DNA from 3 places in the Ferdinandcohnia sp. FSL W7-1320 genome. Region 3 is predicted to be linked to each of the others. Evidence: predicted binding sites of a transcription regulator. Region 3 holds the regulator's gene; each other region holds the start of a gene.
What was found. The regulator Rex, encoded in region 3, represses fermentation and respiration genes when NADH is low (regulators of the CRP and FNR family bind a similar motif). The targets are predictions, from matches to a motif close to TTGTGAAATATTTCACAA.
Positions count from the first base shown of each region.

Region 1: NST91_RS18905 (TIGR04053 family radical SAM/SPASM domain-containing protein) is a predicted target of Rex. The motif match lies at 1,904-1,921, and genes of this name have one in related genera.
Region 2: nadC (carboxylating nicotinate-nucleotide diphosphorylase) is a predicted target of Rex. The motif match lies at 3,298-3,315, and genes of this name have one in related genera.

Region 1 is NZ_JBBPAM010000001.1:3,832,000-3,839,933, forward strand. It holds gene NST91_RS18900 (Crp/Fnr family transcriptional regulator) at 1-683, shown strand, start outside; gene NST91_RS18905 (TIGR04053 family radical SAM/SPASM domain-containing protein) at 725-1,849, opposite strand; gene NST91_RS18910 (DUF5316 family protein) at 2,185-2,478, opposite strand; gene NST91_RS18915 (molybdenum cofactor guanylyltransferase) at 2,622-3,227, opposite strand; gene NST91_RS18920 (DUF2249 domain-containing protein) at 3,377-3,607, opposite strand; gene NST91_RS18925 (hypothetical protein) at 3,809-3,946, shown strand; gene NST91_RS18930 (cyclic nucleotide-binding domain-containing protein) at 4,105-4,794, shown strand; gene NST91_RS18935 (DUF2249 domain-containing protein) at 4,916-5,155, shown strand; gene NST91_RS18940 (DUF2249 domain-containing protein) at 5,155-5,361, shown strand; gene NST91_RS18945 (heme-copper oxidase family protein) at 5,376-6,617, shown strand; gene NST91_RS18950 (metal-sulfur cluster assembly factor) at 6,633-6,932, shown strand; gene NST91_RS18955 (metal-sulfur cluster assembly factor) at 7,149-7,457, shown strand; gene yjfP (esterase) at 7,504-7,934, opposite strand, start outside.
Region 2 is NZ_JBBPAM010000001.1:3,602,461-3,610,394, forward strand. It holds gene NST91_RS17775 (PD-(D/E)XK nuclease family protein) at 1-247, opposite strand, end outside; gene NST91_RS17780 (copper homeostasis protein CutC) at 373-1,062, opposite strand; gene NST91_RS17785 (DUF1648 domain-containing protein) at 1,171-1,665, opposite strand; gene NST91_RS17790 (aminopeptidase) at 1,841-3,073, shown strand; gene nadC (carboxylating nicotinate-nucleotide diphosphorylase) at 3,342-4,202, shown strand; gene NST91_RS17800 (TAXI family TRAP transporter solute-binding subunit) at 4,282-5,289, shown strand; gene NST91_RS17805 (TRAP transporter permease) at 5,314-7,242, shown strand.
Region 3 is NZ_JBBPAM010000001.1:317,710-325,643, forward strand. It holds gene tsaB (tRNA (adenosine(37)-N6)-threonylcarbamoyltransferase complex dimerization subunit type 1 TsaB) at 1-185, shown strand, start outside; gene rimI (ribosomal protein S18-alanine N-acetyltransferase) at 188-655, shown strand; gene tsaD (tRNA (adenosine(37)-N6)-threonylcarbamoyltransferase complex transferase subunit TsaD) at 648-1,664, shown strand; gene NST91_RS01635 (ABC-F family ATP-binding cassette domain-containing protein) at 1,950-3,884, opposite strand; gene moaC (cyclic pyranopterin monophosphate synthase MoaC) at 4,018-4,500, shown strand; gene NST91_RS01645 (redox-sensing transcriptional repressor Rex) at 4,529-5,188, shown strand; gene NST91_RS01650 (twin-arginine translocase TatA/TatE family subunit) at 5,224-5,415, shown strand; gene tatC (twin-arginine translocase subunit TatC) at 5,432-6,181, shown strand; one part of gene NST91_RS01660 (IS3 family transposase) at 6,249-7,169, opposite strand; one part of gene NST91_RS01660 (IS3 family transposase) at 7,172-7,582, opposite strand; gene NST91_RS01665 (YdiK family protein) at 7,686-7,895, opposite strand; gene NST91_RS01670 (CPBP family intramembrane glutamic endopeptidase) at 7,899-7,934, opposite strand, start outside.

The DNA of each region.
Region 1 (7,934 bases), 3.5 Mb from region 3:
AATCAACTATTTCAGATGAATTAACCGAACTTCTTAAATCAGCTAATCAAGTCATCAATATGAAAAAAGGAACCTATTTATTTCGTGAAGGAATGAAAGCTTCTGAACTCTATCTGATTCTATCGGGGCGTGTAAAAGTAAGTAAAGGGACATCGGATGGCAATGAGTTATCGCTTCGAATCTGTAGCCAAAATGAAATCGTTGGGGAGTTGACCCTATTTACAGATCAACCTAAATATTTATTTGATTGCAGGATATTGGAGGATTGTGAAATTGCTGTAATTCAAAAGGATGAATTAGAAAAAAAACTCTTTGAAAATACAACACTAGCATTTGAATTTATGAAGTGGATGAGTGATCATTTCCGAAAAACACAAACAAAGTTTAGAGACCTTGTTTTATTAGGCAAAAAAGGAGCATTATATTCCACATTAATTAGGATGACCAACAGCTATGGGGTGGAAAAGGAAAACGGCACTTTAATTGACCTACGTCTGACCAATCAGGAACTAGCTAATTTTTGTGCAACCACAAGAGAAAGTGTAAACCGGATGCTGCATGATTTACGAGTGAAGGATATCATTTCTGTTCAAAAGGGCTATATCACTATTCACGATTTAGGATATATAAAAAAAGCAATACAGTGCGAGGAATGTCCAGCTAAATATTGTAGTATTGAATAACCTAAAGAAAAGACCCACGGGCTCCATGGGTCTTAGGTATTTTAATGTAATGTTCTTTCTTTTTTACGAAGTGCTTCAGGAATATATACACAGAATGGTTCACTCTCCATGTAATCTCCTGTCATGGCATATGCACGAGAACGGGATCCACCACATACATGTCTAAATTCACATACTCCACATTTCCCTTTATATTTGTCAGGATTACGCAAATCTTTGAAGATTGGGGATTCACGATAAATTTCAGCAAGTGGGGTCTCACGAACATTTCCTGCTTTTACAGGTAATAAACCACTCGGATACACATCTCCAGTATGAGAAATAAAGACGAATCCATTCCCATCGTTTACACCTTGTGGCGCTCTTCCAAGTCCATCAATTTGCCCCGTTTTCCCTTGCATAAGGGCATCTTCATAGCGGATTTGTTGTTTTGCATCCTTTGTTTCACGCAATTTTGATTGAATAACTACACGGCGATAGTGTTGTGCAGCAGTCGTTTTTATATCAAATTTCACACGTTTACTAAGGTCATACAACCAGCGAAATACCTTTTCATGTTCAACTGGAGAAATCATATCCGTTTCTTTTCCACGACCAGTAGGTACTAGGAAAAAGACGCTCCATAATACACAATCGAGGTCCTCAACTAATTTTGCCATTTCATCTAATGCATGGACATTGTATCTTGATATTACAGTGTTGATTTGAATTGGAATTTCAAGTTCATGTAAATATTTAATGGCTCTCATTGTTAAATCGAATGAACCATTTGTTCCGCGGAAATGGTCATGAATTTCAGCAGTTGGACCATCTAAGCTAAATGCCCAGCGAGCTAATCCTACTTCTTTCGCCTTTTGAATGGCTTCTTTTGTTACATTTGGTGTTGCACTTGGTGTCATGGAAACGCGCACACCTTTTTTAATTGCATATTCGGCAATGTCATAAACGTCAGTCCGCATTAACGGGTCCCCACCTGTGAATACAAGCATCGGATTATTCATCTCATATATTTGGTCGATTAGCTTTTTCCCCTCTTCAAAGGAAAGCTCTCTAGGGTCTCTTTTATACTGGGCTTCGGCACGGCAATGTAAACATTTTAATTGGCAAGCCCTTGTAAGCTCCCAAATCACAATAAATGGAACTTCGTTATAGTCTCTTTCAAACATGAGGCAAACCTCCCTTGTTAATGTACACATTTTAGCATTATAAAATAGTGAGCAATGTGAGGTACATCACAGGAAACGGAGGTGTTTAAAATTGTTCACAAATTAAGAAAAGCGTAAGCACCTTGAAATTGAACGTCTACTTACTACTGCCACGTCCTGTGGCAAACGTAGACGCCAGCACATCGTGTGCAAGTCCGAAAAGCATAAGAAAAGCTGGCGAGAAGGATGCATTTTATCCTTCTTGACTGATTGGCTTATGACCTCAAGGGGGTAGGCGATGGAGCTAGACAACAAAAATATATGAAATTGAAATGAAGAAATATTCTTTGAAGAAATTAAATGTAATTGAGGGTTAACACTACAGCTACAAGTAGGTTTGGAGCCCCCAAGAGGAAAAACAAATAGGAATATCGAATTCTTGTTTTGCGTTCTTTTTTGCTTTCGGTGTAATAGTTCGCTCTGGCACGATCGCCACTTACAAAGGTATCAGATACAATTCCTGCAAGTAAAAAACATATTATACCCAAAGTCCCAGAAATAACTGAATAAGTTTCAAATTGACGAGTAGACAAACCAATTAATAGTAGAAGTCCAGAGGTTACTATACCTAAAATTAAGCCTACTCTCAAACATAATCCCTCCTTAAAGATAGCTCAGATATTATTATTTTATCACATTTTTCAGAAAATTATGAGTGTTAGACTTGAATAATAATAACAAAGACGTTGCGATGTAATATGGCAACGTCTTTGTGACATATATCGTGTGATCCTCAAGTCGGCTTATGGTTTATTTTTTCATATTCAGTTTTATTATTGATATTCTCAAATTCCATACCTTGTAGCTGAAGATCTTGGTCGGTAACAAATTTTACATTGCAAGTGCCTAATAACTGTGTCATTTTTAATTTTTTATCTTTAAGTAATTGTTCAATCTTTTTTGCGACTCTAGCATGATACACGGCAATTAATGGCTGTTGTCTGTCATTGATAATGGGTACGATTGCATCAATACTTTGATCATTGGTAAAAGTAATAAGCTGCTTTACTAGATTGTCTGTAACAAAAGGAGTATCACAAGGTAAAATTACATACCAATCTGAGTTTGTTTTCTGCATGACTGTGAATATGCCAGCGAGTGGTCCATTGCCCTGAAATTCAGGTAAATCCTGAATTATGGAAATCGAGGCTTCGTTTCGAAATTGCTCTTCTAATACAGGATGGCTCACAATATAAAGTTGGTCCACGTTATCTTTTAATGCATCAACTGCATATTCGTAAAAATATTTGTTTTGAAATTGCGCAAATGCCTTAGGGCTTCCGAATCTCCTTGATTCCCCCCCAGCCAAAAGAACACCTATGAATGTCGGGATTTTCATCAGTAAACACCCTTTTGATTTTTTCTTCATAGTAGCATGAATGAAACAGCCTACCAAACAAAATTCATCATGAATCAAAAAAAGTGTAAACAAAGCCTTTAAAGACCATGCCTACACTATGTAAGAGATTGGAATCTGCGATTGATTTTTTATTTTTTACCGATTGCAACGCGCCATACTTCTGGTCCCTGTTCAAGGTATTCCCAAGTGAATGCGTCACCACGTTCGATCATAAACTGGTATTGGAGTGGTCTTGGATCGTGGTCATTTGATAGCTCCATGATTTCACCTGGTTGTAAACTATCAAATGTTCTAAAGATTGTTGGATGCTTATCCTTCGGTGCATAATCTGGTGCGTTTACTTTCGCTGCAAATACCATTTTAAAATTCCTCCTTTTGATTTATGGGTCCATTGTACCCGAGTCTTTTTAGACCATGTTGTGAAGCAAATCACTATTTACGTATGTTTTTTATCATATGTTCCGAAAACTATGCGATAATTAGATTAAATGAATATCCCACGTAAACATCTTGTCATTCTTCATGATTGTGGAGTTTAAAAGAATTAACGGGGTGAACACATGAAGGAATTTGTAGGCAAATGTAAGGAATGTGAAAAAGATATTTTTTGTTTAGATGGTTTTATTAATGGTGTTGTATTAGATGATAAAAATGGAATACTTTGCTTTAATTGCGCTGAAGAAAAGCATGATAACTAAGCTAGGAGTTTGACTCCTAGCTTTTTTGTGTCCAATTTTTGAACATTGTTGTCATCCTCACCGACTATGATTTATATCACTGTTTTAAAAAGTGGAATTGTTACACTAAATGTTGAGTAACCGCATATATAGTTTATTTTGAACAAGGAGTGAGACAGATGGGATTGCCATCGATTCGTGAACAATTGAAAGGAGTACCCTTGTTTCGGGAACTAACATCAGAAGAACTCGACCCAATTGTAGAAATTTCACAGTCACGATTATATAAACAAAAGATGTTTATCTTTATGCAAGACGATCCACTTGATCGTGTATTTTTCATCCAATCTGGAAAAGTAAAAATTTACAAGTCTGATATGCATGGGAAGGAACAAATTGTTTCTGTTCTAGAAGCAGGAGAAATGTTTCCTCATGCTGGCTTTTTTCGAAAAGGCGGATATCCCGCACATGCCGAAGTAATCGAGGATTCAAATATCATCTTCACCCCCATTGATAAGTTTGAAGACATATTGCTAAAAAATCCTGAGCTTTGCATAAAAATTTTTAAAGTGCTTGGTGAAAAAATAATAGACCTCCAAAAACGTCTAGAAGAACAAATTTTGTTAAGCACCCAAGAACAAATCATAATGCTTTTACTTCGTCTATGTAGGAGTAATGGTGAAAAGACTGGAAATCGCTTTAAACTTACAACTCATTTTACAAATCGAGAACTCGCTAATATGATCGGAACAACTCGTGAATCAGTGAGTCGAACGATTTCTGTTTTGAAAAAGAAGCATATTGTTGACTTGACTACAGACGGTTATTACTTATTAGATCATATGAAACTGCATGATGAGATTTTCTAAAACTAACTTTCAGCCTAATTGACAATCCTAAATAAAATTTGCATTTGTGATTCAGGTCACAACGTTTCTCATTGAAAATGATTATCATTAGTTTATAAACGTTGATAAGGGGGACTTTCAAGTGGAATCAAAAGTAGTAGAAGTAGATGTTAGGGAAGATCTTAAAAATAAGATTGAGCCATTTCAAAAGATTATGGAAGCCGTTAAACCTCTACAGAATGGAGATACATTCATCTTACATGCTCCATTCAAACCGACTCCTTTATTTCCTATTTTAAAGGCAAAAGGGTTTTCAAACGAGGTAGAGCAAATTGATAAAAAACATTGGAAGGTTACCTTTACTAAAAGAGGTGACAAATAATGATATTAGATAACCGAGGTCTTGAGCCACCAACTCCAATGATGCGAACGTTAAAGGCTCTCGAGAAACTAAACAAAGGTGAAACATTGACGATTATAAATGATCGTAAACCTATGTTTTTATATGAACAGCTTGAAGAACTTGGTTACAAGCATATAACAGAACCACATCCTGAAGGCGGCTTTCAAATTGAGATTACAAAATAAGGAGCTGCTTGATCATGATACCTCAATTATCAAATGAAACAAATATCAGGCTACCACTTTCTTTCATTTTATTTAGTGTTGCGGCATTGGTCACATCCCAAGTCATCCTGCTATTCAATGGACATATGGTGATTGATGGGAACTTTAGGGCCCCTGCCATTCTATCATCAGCTCATTTACTTATTCTTGGTTGGGCCTTAATGGTTGCGATGGGGGCAATGTATCAGCTTATACCGGTAGCATTTTTGACTCCGATTTGGAGTGAAAAATTCGGATTTATTCAATTTTGGATTACGGCAATTGGGTTTGGCGGATTTGGCATCACTCTTTCTTTTTCACCAGCCATTTCTATTTTTACAGGATCACTCGCTATAATTGGAATATTATTATTTCTTGTTCAAATGTTTATGACAATGAAAAAACAGGCAAAGAAAAACATTCTAACTGCATTCGTTGGTAGTGCTCTATTTTGCTTGTTACTCACTATTTCGTTAGGAATTCTATTGATTGTTAATTTAGGTGCTGGAATAGCTCACCTAGATCATTTTGCTGTTCTAAAAAGTCATATTCTACTAGGTGCCGCAGGATGGTTTACATTTTTAATTTTCGGCTTTTCCTATAAAATGGTTCCTATGTTTTCGTTAGCACACGGATTTTCGATGAAACTATCAAGTTGGGTTTATTTTGTTTATGCCCTCGGACTTGTTGTAACCATTTTCAGCTTTATTACTGAATTGAACCTAATGTTACAAGTTGGTATGGTTTTGCTTTTTGCTGGTTTCGCCTTATTTTCTTACCATATTTCCACTATCATCAAGGTTAGATTAAAGAAAAAGCTTGATAAACCATTTATTTTTTCATTAATTGCCATTTGTTTTGGCTTAGTTATTCACTTTTTCGGAATGGTTCTTGCTCTCTTACCAGGGTATTACAAATTATATGGTGTACTAGTCTTTCTTTATATCTTTTTATGGGTTGCAGGTAGCATTCTTGGCTATTTATATAAAATTATTCCTTTTCTTTGGTGGACACATAAATATAGCAAACAGATTGGTAAAAGCGATGTTCCTACTTTAAAACAAATGATTGATGAAAAAATGGCAATACCCATTTTTACAGGTTTCGTTGCTGGTTGTATTGTCGTAATTTTGGCCCTTGCCACAGGACAATTGCTTATCTTTTCGATTGGTCAAAGTATTTTTGTCGCTTCAGCATTCTTTTTCAGTTACAGCATTATAAGGGTTCTATTTAAATAAAAGGGGAGAAACATAATGGAATTAAAAGAAAAAATCCTTGAGCAGTTAAAACAAGTGATTGACCCTGAATTAAATATTAATGTTGTTGATTTAGGACTTATTTATGAAATTAATATTAAAGAAAATAATAATGTGTATATTGAAATGACGCTAACTACACCTGGTTGCCCACTACATGATAGTATTACCAGTGGAGTAAAGCATGCAGTTGCCTACCTTGAAGAAGTAAATGATATAGAGGTTTTAATGGTATGGCATCCTGCTTGGTCCCCTGAACGGATGTCTGAAGCTGCCATGAAGCAACTCAGAGGTTAACTATATTTAGCAAAATGCAGGGGATTTCACATTCTTAGATTGTTTCGTTATACTTAAGAAAAGCGCAAGGCGCCGTATATCGGCGACAAGCATAAGACGAGCGCTGACAGAAGGTGTTCTTTACCTTCAGAAGCGATTGGCTTATGACCTCAAGCCGATGGCACCTGGAGCTAGACACCTTTTAAATAAGCTATTTCTCGAAAGGAGAGGTTTTAAATGGATGAAGCTTTAAAGGAAAATATGTTGGGGGCGCTTGAACAAGTGGTAGACCCTGAGTTAGGAATTGATATTGTTAACCTAGGTCTTGTTTATGATGTGGATATGAACGATGAGGGTGTCGCTCAAGTTACAATGACATTAACATCCATGGGATGCCCACTTGCTGGAACGATTGCAATGGATGTAAAACGCGTTCTTACTGAATTGCCAGAAGTAAAAGACGTAGATGTTAACATCGTTTGGAATCCACCATGGAACAAAGATATGATGAGCCGGTACGCTAAAATCGCACTAGGAATCCGATAAATCAAATGAAAAAGAACGTGTCGACTGTGGCACGTTCTCTCTCTTATTATAGATGCTTTTTAAACCATTCAACAGACGCGAGTAGTCCTTCTCTTGTCACTTTATGATCTGCTCGTGTATCAGCAATAAAAGATAGATTCTCCTCTTTCCCCTTATACAGTGGTTTAATTTCTTGGTAAAATTCATACGTGTATTTGAAAGGAACCATCTTGTCTTTTTCACCATGCCAGAAAAACAATGGTCTTCCGTTTACTTTTTCAGGTTGCATGCTTAAATCATATTTCCGTAATTCTGCATATTTTTCTTCCAACTCTGCATCAGAGAAAGGAAGTTCAATGTCGTGTCGCTTCAATTCCTCAATTTGCCCCCGACAGAACTCTTCATAATATGGACTACCCATTAAACTTACTGCAGCCTTAATCCATGGGTATTGGGTCAATGCCCCTAATGTCACGATACCTCCCATTGAAGTACCTG
Region 2 (7,934 bases), 3.3 Mb from region 3:
CCGACAGTAGGGAATACATAAAATGAGTTCCTAGTGTGTCACTGATGAGTTGGTTTTCTTCTTTAGAGTAGGCATCAAGTGCAAGATCCTTAACAGTTTTGATTTTGATATTTACCGCATTATTTTTATTTTGAGTAAATTGCCTTAGTATTTGTTCGCCAATCATATATGAATCCACAAGTAAGATTTTTTCCGTTAATAAATGCTTATTACATATCGTTTCGAGGTGTTTAATGAGAACTTCCAAGGTTTTCACTCTCCATTTTCGTGACTAGCCGTAACTTCTTTGTTTCTAACGGCGTGATATCTGTTCAATCGATTTTTACCAAAATAAAAGGACGTCTAAATCTACATTCAGACATCCATGTTGTATTAACCTAATATTTGTTTTATCGTACTAATAGTATTCCCATTTATCGGTTCGCTAAACTTCCCATTTATTCGAACCGCAGAGCCGAAATGGTATTCGGTTGCATGAACTTTTTCATGAATTTCTACAATATTGTTGTGTGATAAGCCAGATCCTGGCATAACGACCGGTGATGGCTTTTCGTTAGCTAATGCAATCATTTCCTTAAGATTTTCTACACCTTCTAACGCCTTTGGCGCTCCTCCAGAGGTTAATACCGTTTGGATAGAATCACTATATTTTTGAAGGGTCTTATATGCCTCAATAATATCCTTTGCTTCATCAATTGCACGGTGGAAGGTAATTTTCATTCCATCCGCTGCTGCAATCACTATGTCAAGAAAGGCTTCATCAATCTCTCCGCTTTCCGTTAATGAACCAAAAACAATTCCTGTGGCACCAAGGTCCTTACAAACCTTTATATCTTCCAAAATCACTCGCTTATCTTCCTCTGAATATATAAATGAGTACCCATGAGGACGAATCATAACATGAACAGGAATGGAGACCGCTTGAACAACATCCTTTATAACTCCATACGAAGGTGTTAAACCTCCTTCTGTCATTGCCGTTACTAATTCTAAACGATTTGCACCATGTTCTTCGGCCATTCTTGCATCTACTGCGTCTTGTACAATAATTTCAAGTAACATGTTTATTTCCTACCTTTTATGTAATTTGGTACCGCGGGGACGGTTCTTATGGTCCTTATAAGGAACCAAGAGAACCGTCCCTCTGGTCACTTTGACACTCTTCCCCACTTACCTTATTTTAAACATCTTGTACATATAATACCCCATTGTCCCAAAAAGAGACACAAAAAAACCAATCATGTACCATATGCCTAGACCTTCATTTCCTTGGGCGACGTTAATCATTTCCAATGCACCAATCACTAGGAAAAACGTAAGAAGGAAATTCATCACGACGAGCATTTTTCGAGATGCTCTATATATGCCTTCTGCGTTTTCGGGTGTCACCTCAACAGGGTAATTATGAATATGCGGAAACTTACTCAAGATAAACATGGTCTTGAATAAAAAGGTTGCAATGATTGGGAGGATGAGAACACTACCTTTACCGCCCCAGCTATTTGGCTCACCAGAGATATTAAAGTGGGTAGGTACTCGATCCGGGATTTCACCCCAACTTACGATGATGTAAACATAAATACCAACTAAAAATAAAATTGATAGCGTTTCTAGTATTCTTTCAGATATTGTTTTTGGGAGTTTAAGCACTGGTTTGTTGGACATAAAAAAACCACTCCTTCCTCATACTTTTAATACGATGAAGGGGTGGTAAGGGTTTCAATTTAAGACATTAATTTCATAAAAATGTATTTCATGGTTGATATTGTATCTGTTACACTAAAAAAGAAATATAACACAATCGTGTTAGGTTAATAGCACGTTGCAAAGGAGAATACATATGAGTACGTTCGAACAAATGTTAGAGAAATATGCTGACTTAGCTGTGCGTGTAGGTGTTAATGTACAGCAAGGACAAAACCTACTTATCAATGCACCTATCTCAGCTGTAGAATATGTTAGAAAAGTTGTAAAAAAAGCTTATGAGGCCGGAGCAAGAAATGTATATGTCGAGTGGAATGATGACGAAATTACACGCACTCGCTTTGATTTAGCACCAGATGAAGCATTCCTGGATTACCCAATGTGGAAAGCGAAAGGAATGGAAGAACTCGCTGAAAACGGAGCTGCCTTTTTGTCTATCATTTCATCAAATCCAGATTTACTGAAAGGTGTCAATCCTGAGCGCATTGCCAATGCAAATAAAACTGCTGGTCAAGCACTGGAAAAATACAGGAATTATTCTCAAGCTGATAAAGTAAGCTGGTCCGTTATTGCTGTGCCATCAGAAAGCTGGGCTGAAAAAGTATTCCCAGACCTCTCCTCTGCAGAACAAGTTGAAAAGTTATGGGAAGCGATATTCCAAGCAACTCGTGTAGATACGGAAAATCCCGTACAAGCTTGGAAGGATCACAATGCAACTTTGCATGCAAAAGTGGAGTACTTAAACAAGAAAAAATATAAAAAATTGCATTATACAGCGCCTGGAACTGACTTGATGGTAGAACTTCCTGAGGGTCACGTTTGGATTGGCGGTGGTGGTGAAAACGAACAAAATATTCAATTCGTAGCCAATATGCCAACAGAGGAGGTCTTCACCGTTCCTGCGAAAGAAGGTGTAAATGGTTATATAAGCAGCACGAAGCCACTCAATTACGGGGGAAGCTTAATTGATAACTTTACGCTCACATTTGAAAATGGACGAATCGTGGATGTAAAGGCTGAAGCTGGTGAAGACACACTCAAACGCCTTGTGGAAACAGATGAAGGCAGTCACTATTTAGGTGAGGTTGCGTTAGTTCCACATAGTTCACCTATTTCACAATCAAAAATTCTGTTTTACAATACTCTTTTTGATGAAAATGCCTCCAATCACTTTGCAATCGGAAACGCATATGCCTTCTGTATTGAAGGTGGTAAAACAATGTCGCGGGAAGAGCTTGTAATAAAAGGAGCAAACTCAAGTATCACACACGTTGACTTCATGGTCGGTTCAGGTGAAATGGACATCGACGGCATTACGAATGATGGCACCACCGAACCCGTTTTCCGTAAAGGGGACTGGGCATTCTAATATAATATTGTCTCTAGTAAATTTAACAAGTCATATATAGGCATCATTGGAGGATTTTCTCTTCCAGTGGTGTTTTTTTCTTTTTAATTATAAAATAGCCAATAATTTTATTTATTGATGCTATTGAATTTTAGATAGTATTATGTAAATATAGATGACAAGACACTTGTATTTCCAGATGTATCCCTTAAACTTTTTATAACCAAAAATTACCTTACCTAAGTTTGTGAAATTATTATCAAACTTATTTATCCTAGGAGGAAAAACTATGAATCTATTAAAATTGCGTAAAATGTTACAGGAGTTCTTACTTGAAGATTTAGGTGAACTGGATGTAACAAGTCAATCAATTTTCCCAATTGAACAAACAAGTCAAGGCGTATTTATTGCTAAAGAGGAAGGAATTATTTCTGGATTAGCCATTATTAAGGAAGCCTATCGCTTATTAGATTCTACCATTGGAGTCGAGCTTCGTTTTTCTGACGGAGATTATGTTTATGCTGGCGATTCAATCGCAACAGTAAGTGGACCGACATCCCACCTACTCACTGGTGAAAGAGTGATACTGAACCTTATCCAACGAATGAGTGGAATTGCAACCGTTACAAACAGATGTGTAGAAGCTTTAAACGACCCTTCCATTCGTATTTGTGATACTAGAAAAACCATTCCAGGACTTCGTATGCTTGATAAGTATGCAGTTGTAACGGGTGGTGGCAAAAATCACCGTTTTGGGCTCTATGATGGGGTTATGATTAAGGATAACCATATCGCCTATTGCGGTTCGATTACAAAAGCGGTTGAAGCGGTACGCGAAAAAATTGGCCATATGGTAAAGATTGAAGTTGAAACGGAAAACAAAGAAGAAGTCTTGGAAGCTGTGGAAGCTGGAGCAGATGTGATTATGTTCGATAATCGTAGCCCTGAAGAAGTGAATGACTTCACAAAGTTAGTACCAAAGGGAATCATCACCGAAGCCTCTGGCGGAATAACTTTAGATAATTTAGCCACCTATTCCGGTACCGGTGTCCAGTATATATCATTAGGATTTTTAACCCATTCAGTAAAAGCCCTTGATATTAGCTTGCAAGTAAAAGAAGGTAACAAGAAATCTTCTTTCAATGAATGATGATATGCTACCCGAGTACATCTGACTTGTTAAAAGTACGGGTGGAACTCGGGTAGCATGACCTTTGGGGGTAATGTGAATGTCTAAAAAAAATTGGATTTATTCTTTCTTACTTTTAATTAGCAGTATTCTTTTAGCAGGTTGCTTGAATAAAGTTGGTGCGGTGTCTGTCGCTGATACTGGCGATATTCGAACGACTATTATTGGCGGACGGACAGGTGGCGCATGGTCTGTTTTTACAGAAGGTATCGCCGAGTCGATTCGTCGTGAAAATAAAGGTTCACTTATTACGGTTGAGCCTGGCGGAATTGTTGAGAATCCGGCTAGTGTTGGAACAAACACGGTCCCTTATGGTATCTCCTATGCCATGACAGCTTACGCAGCATTTAGTGGAACAGAACCTTATAAAGAAGCCTATCCAGATATACGGGCGATTAGTGTGGTGATTCCTGCTAACTATTATCAATTAATCGCACGAGCTGACGTGGAATTCGATTCATTGGACGAGGTGATTCAAAAGGAAGCACCGATGCGGCTAGCAGTTGACCAAAGGGGCTCTGCGGGTGAAATCATAACCCGAACGATTTTACAAGAGTACGATGTAACCTATAAAGATATAGCATCTTGGGGTGGTTCTGTTGATCATTTAAGTGGTTCAAAAACGTTTGAATTGATGGGAGATAATCGAATCGATACAACAGGAGATGCAGTATCCGTCCCATCCAGTGATATTTTAGAGGCGGCCATCACAAATGACATGAAATTTATTTCGATGGACCAAGATATACTTCAAGATGTAGCAGATAAGCTAGGAATGGAGCTAGGTACAATAGCGGCAGGGAGTTATAATTTTTTAAATCAAGATATACACACCCTATATACCCCTGCTATTTTAATTGTTCACAAGGATGTTCCTGAAGAAGAAGTGTATCGCGTTACAAAGGCTATCTATGAAAATGTAGAATATCTAGGCACAGTCCATAAGGAATTTAAGAAGCTATCAGACGAAAACTTTAGCAAAGTTGGGAAGGTCCCTCTTCATCCTGGTGCAAAGAAATTTTTCGTAGAAAAAGGACTAATCCATTAAATTTAGAAGGGAGTTCCCGAGATAATGGGCTTTACAAATTATATAACTAGAACCTTTTCTGAAGGTGAAAAGCGTGACTTGACAGGTCCCGCTGCTAAATATTTTAAAAGTATTGCATTCATCTTATCACTATTCCAAATTGTGTCTGTTGTCTGGGGAAAACTAGATCCGATCCAACTGTTGGCAACTCATCTAGCTTTCATTCTAATCTTGACCTTTTTATATTATAGTTTTTCAAAACAAAGCAGAACAAGCGCTACACCGACAATCCCTGACTATATTTGTTCACTCTTAGCTTTAGGTGCCGGATGTTATTTTAATATCCACGCTGAACGAATTTCGGAACGGATTCCAATTGTCGACCCTATGTCCCCTTTGGATATTTTTGTTGGCTTCGTATTTGTCCTATTAAGTATCGAAGCAGCACGTCGCACGATTGGAATGCCGATCGTCATCATCGTTTTAATTGGAATCAGTTATGCACTTTGGGGCCATCATTTAGGCGGACTCATTTGGCATAGGGAATTTTCGTTTTCCGAAGTAGTTGAAGATCTAGCTTATAGCTTTAACGGCCTTTGGGGTTCACCAATTGCAGTTGCAGCATCATTCGTGTATATGTTTTTACTATTTGGAGCGTTTTTACAAAAGGCGGGTGCGGGTGAGTTCTTCTTCCGGTTGTCGACAGCTCTTGCTGGAAGAACCCGCGGTGGAGCAGCCAAGGTGGCCGTCATTGCGAGTGCATTTTTTGGCATGATTTCTGGTAGCCCAACAGCGAATGTTGTAACAACAGGCTCATTTACGATTCCAGTGAGTAGGCGTTCCGGATACAAACCAACATTTGCGGCAGCAGTTGAGGCAGCTGCATCGACTGGTGGTAGTATTTTACCACCAATTATGGGGTCCTCTGCCTTTTTAATGGCAGCAATTACTCAGATTCCATATATTTCGATTGTTATTGCTGCCATTATTCCTGGAATACTTTACTATACTTCATTGCTTGCGATGGTTCATTTTGAGGCAATAAGATTAGATTTACCAAAGGCGAATAAAGAAGACATTCCTAACGTTTCAAACGTGTTAAAAGAAGGCTGGTACTATTTTATCCCATTGGTTATCTTACTCTTCTTTCTTTTAAATGGCTATAGCGCATCTAGAACTGGTTTTTACGGTGTATTAGCAATAATCGTAGTTAGCTGGTTTCGTAAAAAAACCCGAATGGGTGTTAAGCAAATTTTTGAAGCGATGCTTGATGGTGCAAAATCCTCTATCCCAGTAACAACAGCTTGTGCCGCGGCTGGGCTAGTCATTTCAGGTATCATGTCAACGGGACTTGGTGGTAAATTAACGAGTATTGTCCTTGGACTAACTGAAGGTATGCTCCTTCCTACCTTGATTCTAGTTATGCTCATTTGTATTATTTTAGGAATGGGAATGCCGGTTGCTGCTGCTTATATTTTAACAGCGATGTTAGCTGCTCCAGCCTTAATGGAATTAGGTGTTTCATTAATGGCTGCCCATTTATTTATTGTTTATTTCTCTATTTTTTCAGCGATTACACCACCTGTTGCAGTAGCAGCTTATGCCGCTGCCGGTATTGCCGATAGCAACCCAAACCAAGTTGGGATAGAAGCAGTTCGACTAGGTTTAGTGGGCTTCATCATTCCATTTATGTTTGTTTTAGAACCTGCACTTCTGCTCGATGGTCCACCTATTGAAATTTTTGTTTCATTCTTAACTGCGGTTATCGGTGTTATTGCACTTAGCGCAGGCGTGATTGGCTGGCTACAAAAATGTGCGACTTACCTTGACCGCATACTGTTAATCTCGAGTGGTCTATTGCTGATATATCCACATGTTTTATTCAGTAGTATGGGCATCATTTTATTTGTATTGGTGATTGCAGTACAAAAAAAGCGCCCAATACAATACACTCCACTCGAAAAAGGGGCTTAAAAGAAAAAGAGTTCGGTGTTGAAGTGACGGGTTCCAAATTTGGGTAGTAAAAGAGTAAATCACAATACATTTTAAGCGTGAATTCACAAACGAATTCACGCTTACATTTTTTATATTGACTTCGGACACAACTACCATAATTTTGCCTTGGCTTTTCCGAAGTTACCTCTACTTCTGACACACTAACGATGATTTTGCCTTCCCCTGTCCGAAGTTACCTCTACTTTGGACACAACCGCGATGTTTTTATCTTCCCTTGTCCGAAGACACCTTGACTTCGGACACAACAGTGATGATTTTGCATTCTCTTGTCCGAAGTTACGTCTACTTTGGACACAACTGCGATAATTTTGCCTCCCCTGTCTGAAGTTACCTTGACTTCGGACACAACAGTGATGATTTTGCATTCTCTTGTCCGAAGTTACCTCTACTTTGTACACAACTGCGATAATTTTGCCTTCCCTTGTCTGAAGTTACCTCTACTTTGAACACAACCGCGATGATTTTGCATTCCCTTGTCCGAAGTTACCTCACCTTCGGACAAGACCGCGATGTTTTTGCCTTCCCCTGTCCGAAGTTACCTCACCTTCGGACAAGACTGCCATGATTTTGCCTTCCCTTGTCTGAAGTTACCTCACCTTCGGACAAGACTGCCATGATTTTGCCTTCCCTTGTCTGAAGTTACCTCACCT
Region 3 (7,934 bases):
AACAGATAGAAACAGATTTAGAGCAATTCGCATATGTTGCACCATATACAGATTGGAATCCGAGACCAAGTGAGTTGGCCATATTAGGGATGGAGAAAGCGCCTGTAGATGTTCATACATTTGTGCCAAATTATATACGTTTGGCAGAGGCGGAGGCGAATTGGTTAGGGAAGAGGCAGGGGTAAGAATGGAAGAGATCATTAAACAACAAATTTTGTTTCGTTTCATGACAATAGAAGATATTGATGGTGTGATGAAGGTTGAGAAATCAGCATTTACAGTACCTTGGAAGAGGGAAGCCTTCTATAATGAGCTTGTTCATAATCAGTTTGCCAAATATATTGTCATGACTGATAACGATCAAGTGATTGGATATTGTGGAATGTGGCTTATTTTGGATGAGGCTCATATAACCAATATCGCAGTTCTTCCTGAATACAGAGGGAAAAAGCTTGGGGAAGCCTTACTTATGCAGGCAAAGCTTTTAGCGATGCAGCACCAGGCTGCTACAATGACGCTTGAGGTTAGAGTATCTAATCATGTCGCCCAAAACCTTTATAAAAAATTAGGGTTTAAGCCTGGTGGGATCCGAAAAAATTACTATACTGATAATAACGAAGACGCGCTAGTTATGTGGGTGAATTTAAATGAGTGATAACCAAATAATCATGGGAATTGAAACAAGCTGTGATGAGACGGCTGTTTCAATCGTACAAAATGGACGAGAAATATTATCAAATGTTGTAGCATCTCAAATCGAAAGTCATAAACGCTTTGGCGGAGTCGTTCCAGAAATCGCCTCAAGGCATCATGTTGAAGCTATTACACTGGTAATTGAAGAAGCTTTAAAACAGGCAGATAAGAGTTTTGAGGATATTGATGGTATTGCAGTGACGGAGGGCCCTGGTTTAGTAGGAGCATTGTTAATAGGTGTTAATGCTGCTAAAGCAGTAGCATTTGCCCATGATATTCCGCTATTAGGAGTCCACCATATTGCAGGTCATATTTATGCAAATCGATTGGTTGAGGAGCTGGAGTTTCCATTATTGGCATTGGTTGTTTCAGGGGGCCATACAGAGCTTGTCTACATGGAGGAGCATGCATCTTTTAAAGTGATTGGGGAAACAAGGGATGATGCTGCTGGTGAGGCATATGACAAGGTGGCTAGAACTCTTAACCTTCCATATCCAGGTGGGCCACACATTGATCGACTTGCACATGAGGGAACAGCAACGATTGATTTACCGAGAGCTTGGCTAGAAGAGGATTCTTACGATTTTAGTTTTAGTGGATTAAAATCTGCTGTTATTAATACCCTTCATAATGCTGAACAACGAGGAGAAACCATTGATCCGAAGAATCTAGCAGCAAGCTTTCAGGAAAGTGTGATCGATGTCTTAGTGACTAAAACAGTGAAGGCAGCTAAAGAATATAAGGTAAAACAAGTATTACTAGCTGGTGGGGTTGCCGCAAATAAAGGGCTTCGTGCAGCTTTAGAGCATGCATTTTCTGATATGCCAGAGGTTAAACTCATTATTCCTCCATTTTCATTATGTACAGATAACGCCGCAATGATTGCTGCAGTTGGTAGTGTGTTGTACGAAAAAGGAAAGCGTTCGTCTTACGCATTGAATGCTAATCCTGGGTTAGACATTGAAAGATAGTCAAAAAGTCCTCTTTTATTAAAGAGGGCTTTTTTGTTGATAAATAATCCACATAATCACAGGTTTTGTGGAAAACTTATAAAAAGTACCGAAATAACTAATATGTATTTGTGGACATTTTTTGTGGATAAGTCTGTTGATAAGTGTGGATTATGTGGATAACGTGGATAAGATAGTGTATAACTATATTTTTTTGTGTAAGTAATCAAAAAAATTCCCCATTCTAAAAATTAGAGATGGGGATATCTTTATTTTGTTGATAGGTGTAAAGTTCTAGGATGTTAGTTATCCACTGATTTCGTGGAGAGATTCCCATTCTTCCATAAGCGCTTCAAGTTTTGCTGAGGATTTTTCGTTTTCTTCATTAATTCGTTGAACTTCCTCATGATTTTGATAGACTTCTGGATCACAGAGAAGCTGTTCATTTTCTTCGATTTTTTCTTCGATTGTTGAAATTTCCAACTCGATTTCTTCGATTCTGCGTTTTCTTTGACGCTCAAGCTTCTTTAATTGTTTTTCTTGTTCATAGGATGTCTTTTCTTGGACCACTTCACGTTTGGTGTTCTTTGACTCTTGGGCTTCTAGCCTTGCGAGTTCCTCCATTTCAAACTTCTTTTCAAGGTGGTAGTCATAATCACCTAAGTATTCTGTAAGTCCTTCATTAGATAACTCAAACACTTTTGTTGCAATGCGGTTAATAAAATATCGGTCATGGGAAACAAAAAGGATTGTACCGGGATAATCAATTAGAGCATTTTCAAGTACTTCCTTACTATCAAGGTCTAAGTGGTTGGTAGGCTCGTCAAGAATGAGAAAATTAGATTTCTCCATCATTAGCTTCGAAAGGGCAAGTCTTGCTTTCTCGCCACCACTTAAGGTTGAAACGGTTTTTAACACATCATCCCCTGAGAAGAGAAAGTTTCCAAGAACCGTACGGATTTCTTTTTCAGTTTTAAGAGGGTATTCGTCCCATAATTCATTTAAAACTCGCTTGTTCGAGTTGAGGTCCGCTTGTTGTTGATCATAGTAACCGATGGTCACATGTGAACCAAAGCGAAATGTTCCCTCTACGTTGTCGAGTTTTTCAATAATTGCTTTTAGTAAGGTTGATTTTCCGATTCCGTTTGGACCCACTAAAGCAATGCTATCTTCACGGTAAATATTGAAATTAATATTTTTGATAATCGGTTTGCCTTTTTCGTACGAAACGGTGATATCTTTTGCACTTAGTACGTCATTTCCACTTTGCCTCTCGATTTCAAATCGGAAGGAAGCTGACTTTTCATCACCTAACGGCCTGTCCATTAGCTCCATTCTTTCAAGTTGCTTTCGTCTACTTTGGGCACGCTTGGTGGTTGAAGCTCGAACTAGGTTTTTTGCGATGAAATCCTTTAGCTTTTCCACTTCTTCTTGTTGTTTTTCATATTTTTTCAACTCAAGTTCATAGTTTTCAGCCTTGAGTTTTAAATAGTTGCTATAGTTACCGACATATCTGGTGCTTGTGTGTCTTGAAATTTCATAAACTTGGTTGACCACTTTATCAAGGAAGTATCGGTCATGGGATACGATTAATAGTGCTCCAGGATATCCTTGTAGATATTGTTCTAGCCACGTAAGTGTGTTGATATCAAGGTGGTTAGTTGGCTCGTCCAAGATTAACAGATCAGGCTTGGTTAGTAATAGTTTACAAAGGGCAAGGCGTGTCTTCTGACCGCCGCTTAAGCTGGATATTTTGGTTTGGTAGTCTTCTTCTGTAAAATTAAAACCATGTAGAATGGATCGAATATCAGCTTCGTATTGATAGCCTCCCTTTTCCTTAAAATCAACCTGTAGCTGATCATATTCTTCAAGTAATTTTTGGTAGTCAACCGGATTTTCAAAGAGGGATGGGTCTCCCATTTTAACCTCTAAGTCTCTAAGGTCTTTTTCAAGCTTTTGTAAGGAGGCAAAAACAGTTAGCATTTCCTCCCAGATGGTCAAACTCGATTCAAGTCCGGTGTTTTGAGCGAGGTAATCAATGGTAACACTTTTCGGTTTGATAATTTCACCGCCATCATGAGACATATGGCCAGCAATAATTTTTAAAAGTGTTGATTTTCCAGCACCGTTTCGTCCAACGATGGCAATACGGTCGCGAGTTTGTACTTCTAACTTTATATTCGATAATATAAGATCAGCAGCAAAATACTTTTTGAGCTGATTTACTTGTAGTAAAATCATGTTATTTCACCTCTTGTTTCTATCATCAGTGTATCTTATATTGTCTAATTAGAGCAACTGCAATGATATTGTTCACAGATGTATCAAAGACAGATGTGTTAAAATAGTGTATAGTTTATGGGAGGGTTTGTTTATGTCATCATTTACCCATTTTAATGAGCAAGGTCGTGCCAAGATGGTCGACATTACGGAAAAAGCAGATACTGTCCGTACAGCAATTGCAAAATCAAGTATTACTGTAAATAAAATCATTTATGAGCAAATAATAAATAATGAGGTTAGTAAGGGTGATGTCCTTGCTGTTTCTCAGGTTGCCGGGATTATGGCAGCCAAAAAGACGTCAGAGTTAATTCCGATGTGTCATCCATTGGCATTAAAGGGCGTTGATATACGTTTTAGCTGGACAATCCAAGATGAATATATTTTAAATATCACGGTTTCAGTTAAAACAAAGGGCAGTACAGGTGTCGAAATGGAAGCACTTACTGCTGCATCTGTTTGTGCGCTAACTGTCTATGATATGTGTAAAGCGGTTGATAAAGGAATGGTCATTGGACCAACTTATTTGGCTGAAAAAACAGGTGGAAAGAACGGAGATTTTATAAGGGAGCTATAGTTAGTTCCAAGTTAGTGGAGGAATTAAGGTGAATCTTGAACAATCAAAAATACCACAAGCAACTGCCAAAAGGCTGCCACTTTACTATCGATTTTTGAAAAATTTGCATGCCTCAGGAAAACAGAGGGTTTCATCTGCAGAACTAAGTGATGCGGTTAAGGTTGATTCCGCAACAATTAGGAGAGATTTTTCTTATTTCGGAGCATTGGGAAAAAAGGGGTATGGTTATAATGTCAATTATTTATTATCCTTTTTTAGTAAGACCTTAGATCAAGACGAGTTAACGAAGGTTACTTTAATCGGTGTAGGGAATTTAGGTACAGCATTTTTACATTATAATTTTTCAAAAAATAATAATACAAAAATTGAGCTTGCGTTTGATGTGGATTATAATAAGGTAGGTAGTAGTATTGGTGGAGTAAAGGTACACCATCTTGATGACCTGGAAAAAGAATTGCCTGATGATGTAACGGTGGCTATTCTAACGGTGCCGGTTGGGGCAGCTCAGTCGATTACAGACCGCTTGGTTAATAAAGGGATCAAGGGTATTCTTAATTTTACCCCAGCACGAATCAATGTGCCTGAACATATTCGGGTTCACCATATTGATTTGGCCGTAGAACTACAAGCCCTTGTATATTTCTTAAAGCATTATTCAAATGATTCAAATGATTCAAGTGAAGAATAATAATAGATCTTATAATTGTAGGGAGGTGACTTACAGTGGGAAGTCTTGGATTCGGTAGTATTTTATTGATTGTATTTGCAGCGTTATTAATCTTTGGACCGAAGAAGTTGCCTCAACTAGGAAAAGCAGCGGGTAATACATTGCGTGAGTTTAAAAACGCAACAAAAGGTTTAGCAGACGATGACGATGATGATGTTAAGAAGAATGAAACTCAAGATGTGAAGTAATGATAGGATGAGTCACATGAATGAAAAAGAAATGTCCGTCTATGATCATATTGGAGAGTTACGAAAACGACTGATCTACGTAGTCGTTTTCTTCTTCATTGTTGCATTAGGAAGCTTTTTTCTCGCAGAGCCAGTTATTCTCTATTTGCAAAATGCAGAGGAAGCAAAAGAGCTGACAATGAATGCTTTTCGTATGACAGATCCAATTAAAATCTATATGCAATTTGCTTTTATCATTGCCCTTGTTATCTCATCTCCTTTTCTACTTTATCAACTTTGGGCCTTCATCAGTCCTGGCTTATATGAAAAGGAAAGAAAGGTAACCTTGAGTTATATTCCGCTTTCGGTAATCCTTTTTCTAATAGGAGTTTCTTTCTCCTACTTTATTTTGTTCCCGTTTGTAGTGAACTTTATGACAAGGTTAGCGGAACGCCTTGATATAAATCAGGTGATTGGAATTAACGAATATTTTCAATTCCTGTTGCAATTGACTTTACCGTTTGGCTTTTTGTTTCAACTGCCGGTTATTGTGATGTTTTTAACAAGATTGGGAATAGTAACACCAATGTTTCTATCTAAAATACGAAAGTTCGCGTATTTTATTCTATTAGTCATCGGAGGTTTAATCACACCTCCTGAAATAATCTCGCATTTAATGGTTACAGTACCGTTATTCGGATTATATGAAATCAGTATTCTTGTATCAAAAAGTGCCTACAGGAAGGCACTAAAAGCAGAAATGGAAGCGGCAAATTCGATAGAGTAGGGAAATCTATAAAAAAAATAACCTCCGTTGTAATCTGTACCCCTTGTAAAGGACATTTTAAAAAAAGCTAGGCTACTTTAAGAAGATGATCTCTGTATTGAACAGGGGTCATCTTTTTCATATTCCATTGATATCTGTAGTGATTGTAGTAGTGGATGGCAGCTTTCACTTCTTGCTTAAGTTCTTTTAAAGTTTCACATGATTTTATATCAGCCAGGTCCTTAAAATGACCAAAGAATGATTCCTGTGGGGCGTTGTCCCAACAGTTACCTCTCCTAGACATTGATTGTTCCAATTTGAATTTTTTCACCAGCTTTTGATAAACAGGGCTGGTATAGTGACCTCCCTGATCAGAATGTATATAAGCTCCTTTAGCCAGTTTGATTCTCCTGTTTTTCTTTAACTTCTTAAGTGTATCCGTAGCGATATCTAAAGTAATTCGATCAGAGACCTGATGAGCTAAGACTTCATTGGTGGAAGCGTCAATAATGGTTGATAAATAAGCTTTTTTACCTTTTCCGAAATATAGGTAGGTTATATCCGTAAGAAGGACCTTGTGTGGGATTCCTTGTTTGAATTCCCTGTTAAGTAAGTTCGGGACGACCTTGTGCTCCTGCGTAGCCTTAATGATGCGCTTGTAGGGGTTCGCTCTCCTAAAAGGGCTCTCAATCCCGTATTTCTTCATGATTCTTCTGATTCGCTTAAGATTGAAAACAACACTAAACTGACCTGCCAATACCATCTTAATTTGACGAGCCCCTTTCTTACGGTTCTTGAAATTGTATGCTTTTAAAACCAGGTCCCGAAGGGATTCATCCTTTTTCTCCCGATCCTTCCTTCTCTGAACTTGTTTAGCAGAAAAGTAGTTATAGTATCCCTGACGGGACACACCAGCTACTTTACAGAGGTGGGTTACCATCCTTGTTAGATTGTATTTCTCGATAACGGAATGAATAAGGTTAAATTTCTGGTCAGCTGACAATTTTATTTCTTCTTCATCCCCCTTTCTGCGAATCGTATCTTTTTTAATAGTTCATTCTCTGCTTTCAACAGGTTATTTTCGGCCTCTAACCTTGCATATTTTTCTTCAGTGGAAAGCTCTCTTTCCCTTGGTCTACCTGAGTTTCCTGATCTTGTATCACGAAGTCCTAGAATTCCGTGCTTACGATAAGCTTCTCGCCATCTTTTTCCAGAAGACTCAATCCGTTTCATACCTAATACCTCAGTATCGAACCCACAGTCCTCAAATATCTCTCTAGGAAACTTCCCCAGGTCATTTTGAGTTATAAAGTGCTCCTTAAACTCATCTGAATAGGTAATACCTTTGGGACTTACTGATTTTACATATGGATTTTTAGCTAGTAATTCGATCTCTTTTTCCGAGAATATTTTTTTACTCATACTATCTCTCCCGCACTATTTTTAATCTATTGTACATAAAAAGACCCTGTGCAGCAGACTTTTTTTAATGTGTCTACTACACAGGGTACAGTTTATTGTGAGGTTATTTTTTTGTTTTTGAGATCTTTTTTATTTTACTGTGAAGGACAAACATTCGGATAGCCACACCAAAGTCGAATGTTGCGACAAGTGCTAGAAGGATGGTAGAGAAGTTCCAAACGGTCTCTGTTGCACTATTAATCGCAATATAGGTAAACAGAATCCCCATTAGCGTGTAAATGATGCCCATTACAAAAGGTGAAGTTCTTCGCATAAATTAAAAGCCTCCAATAAATGTCTGTTGCAGCTTCTC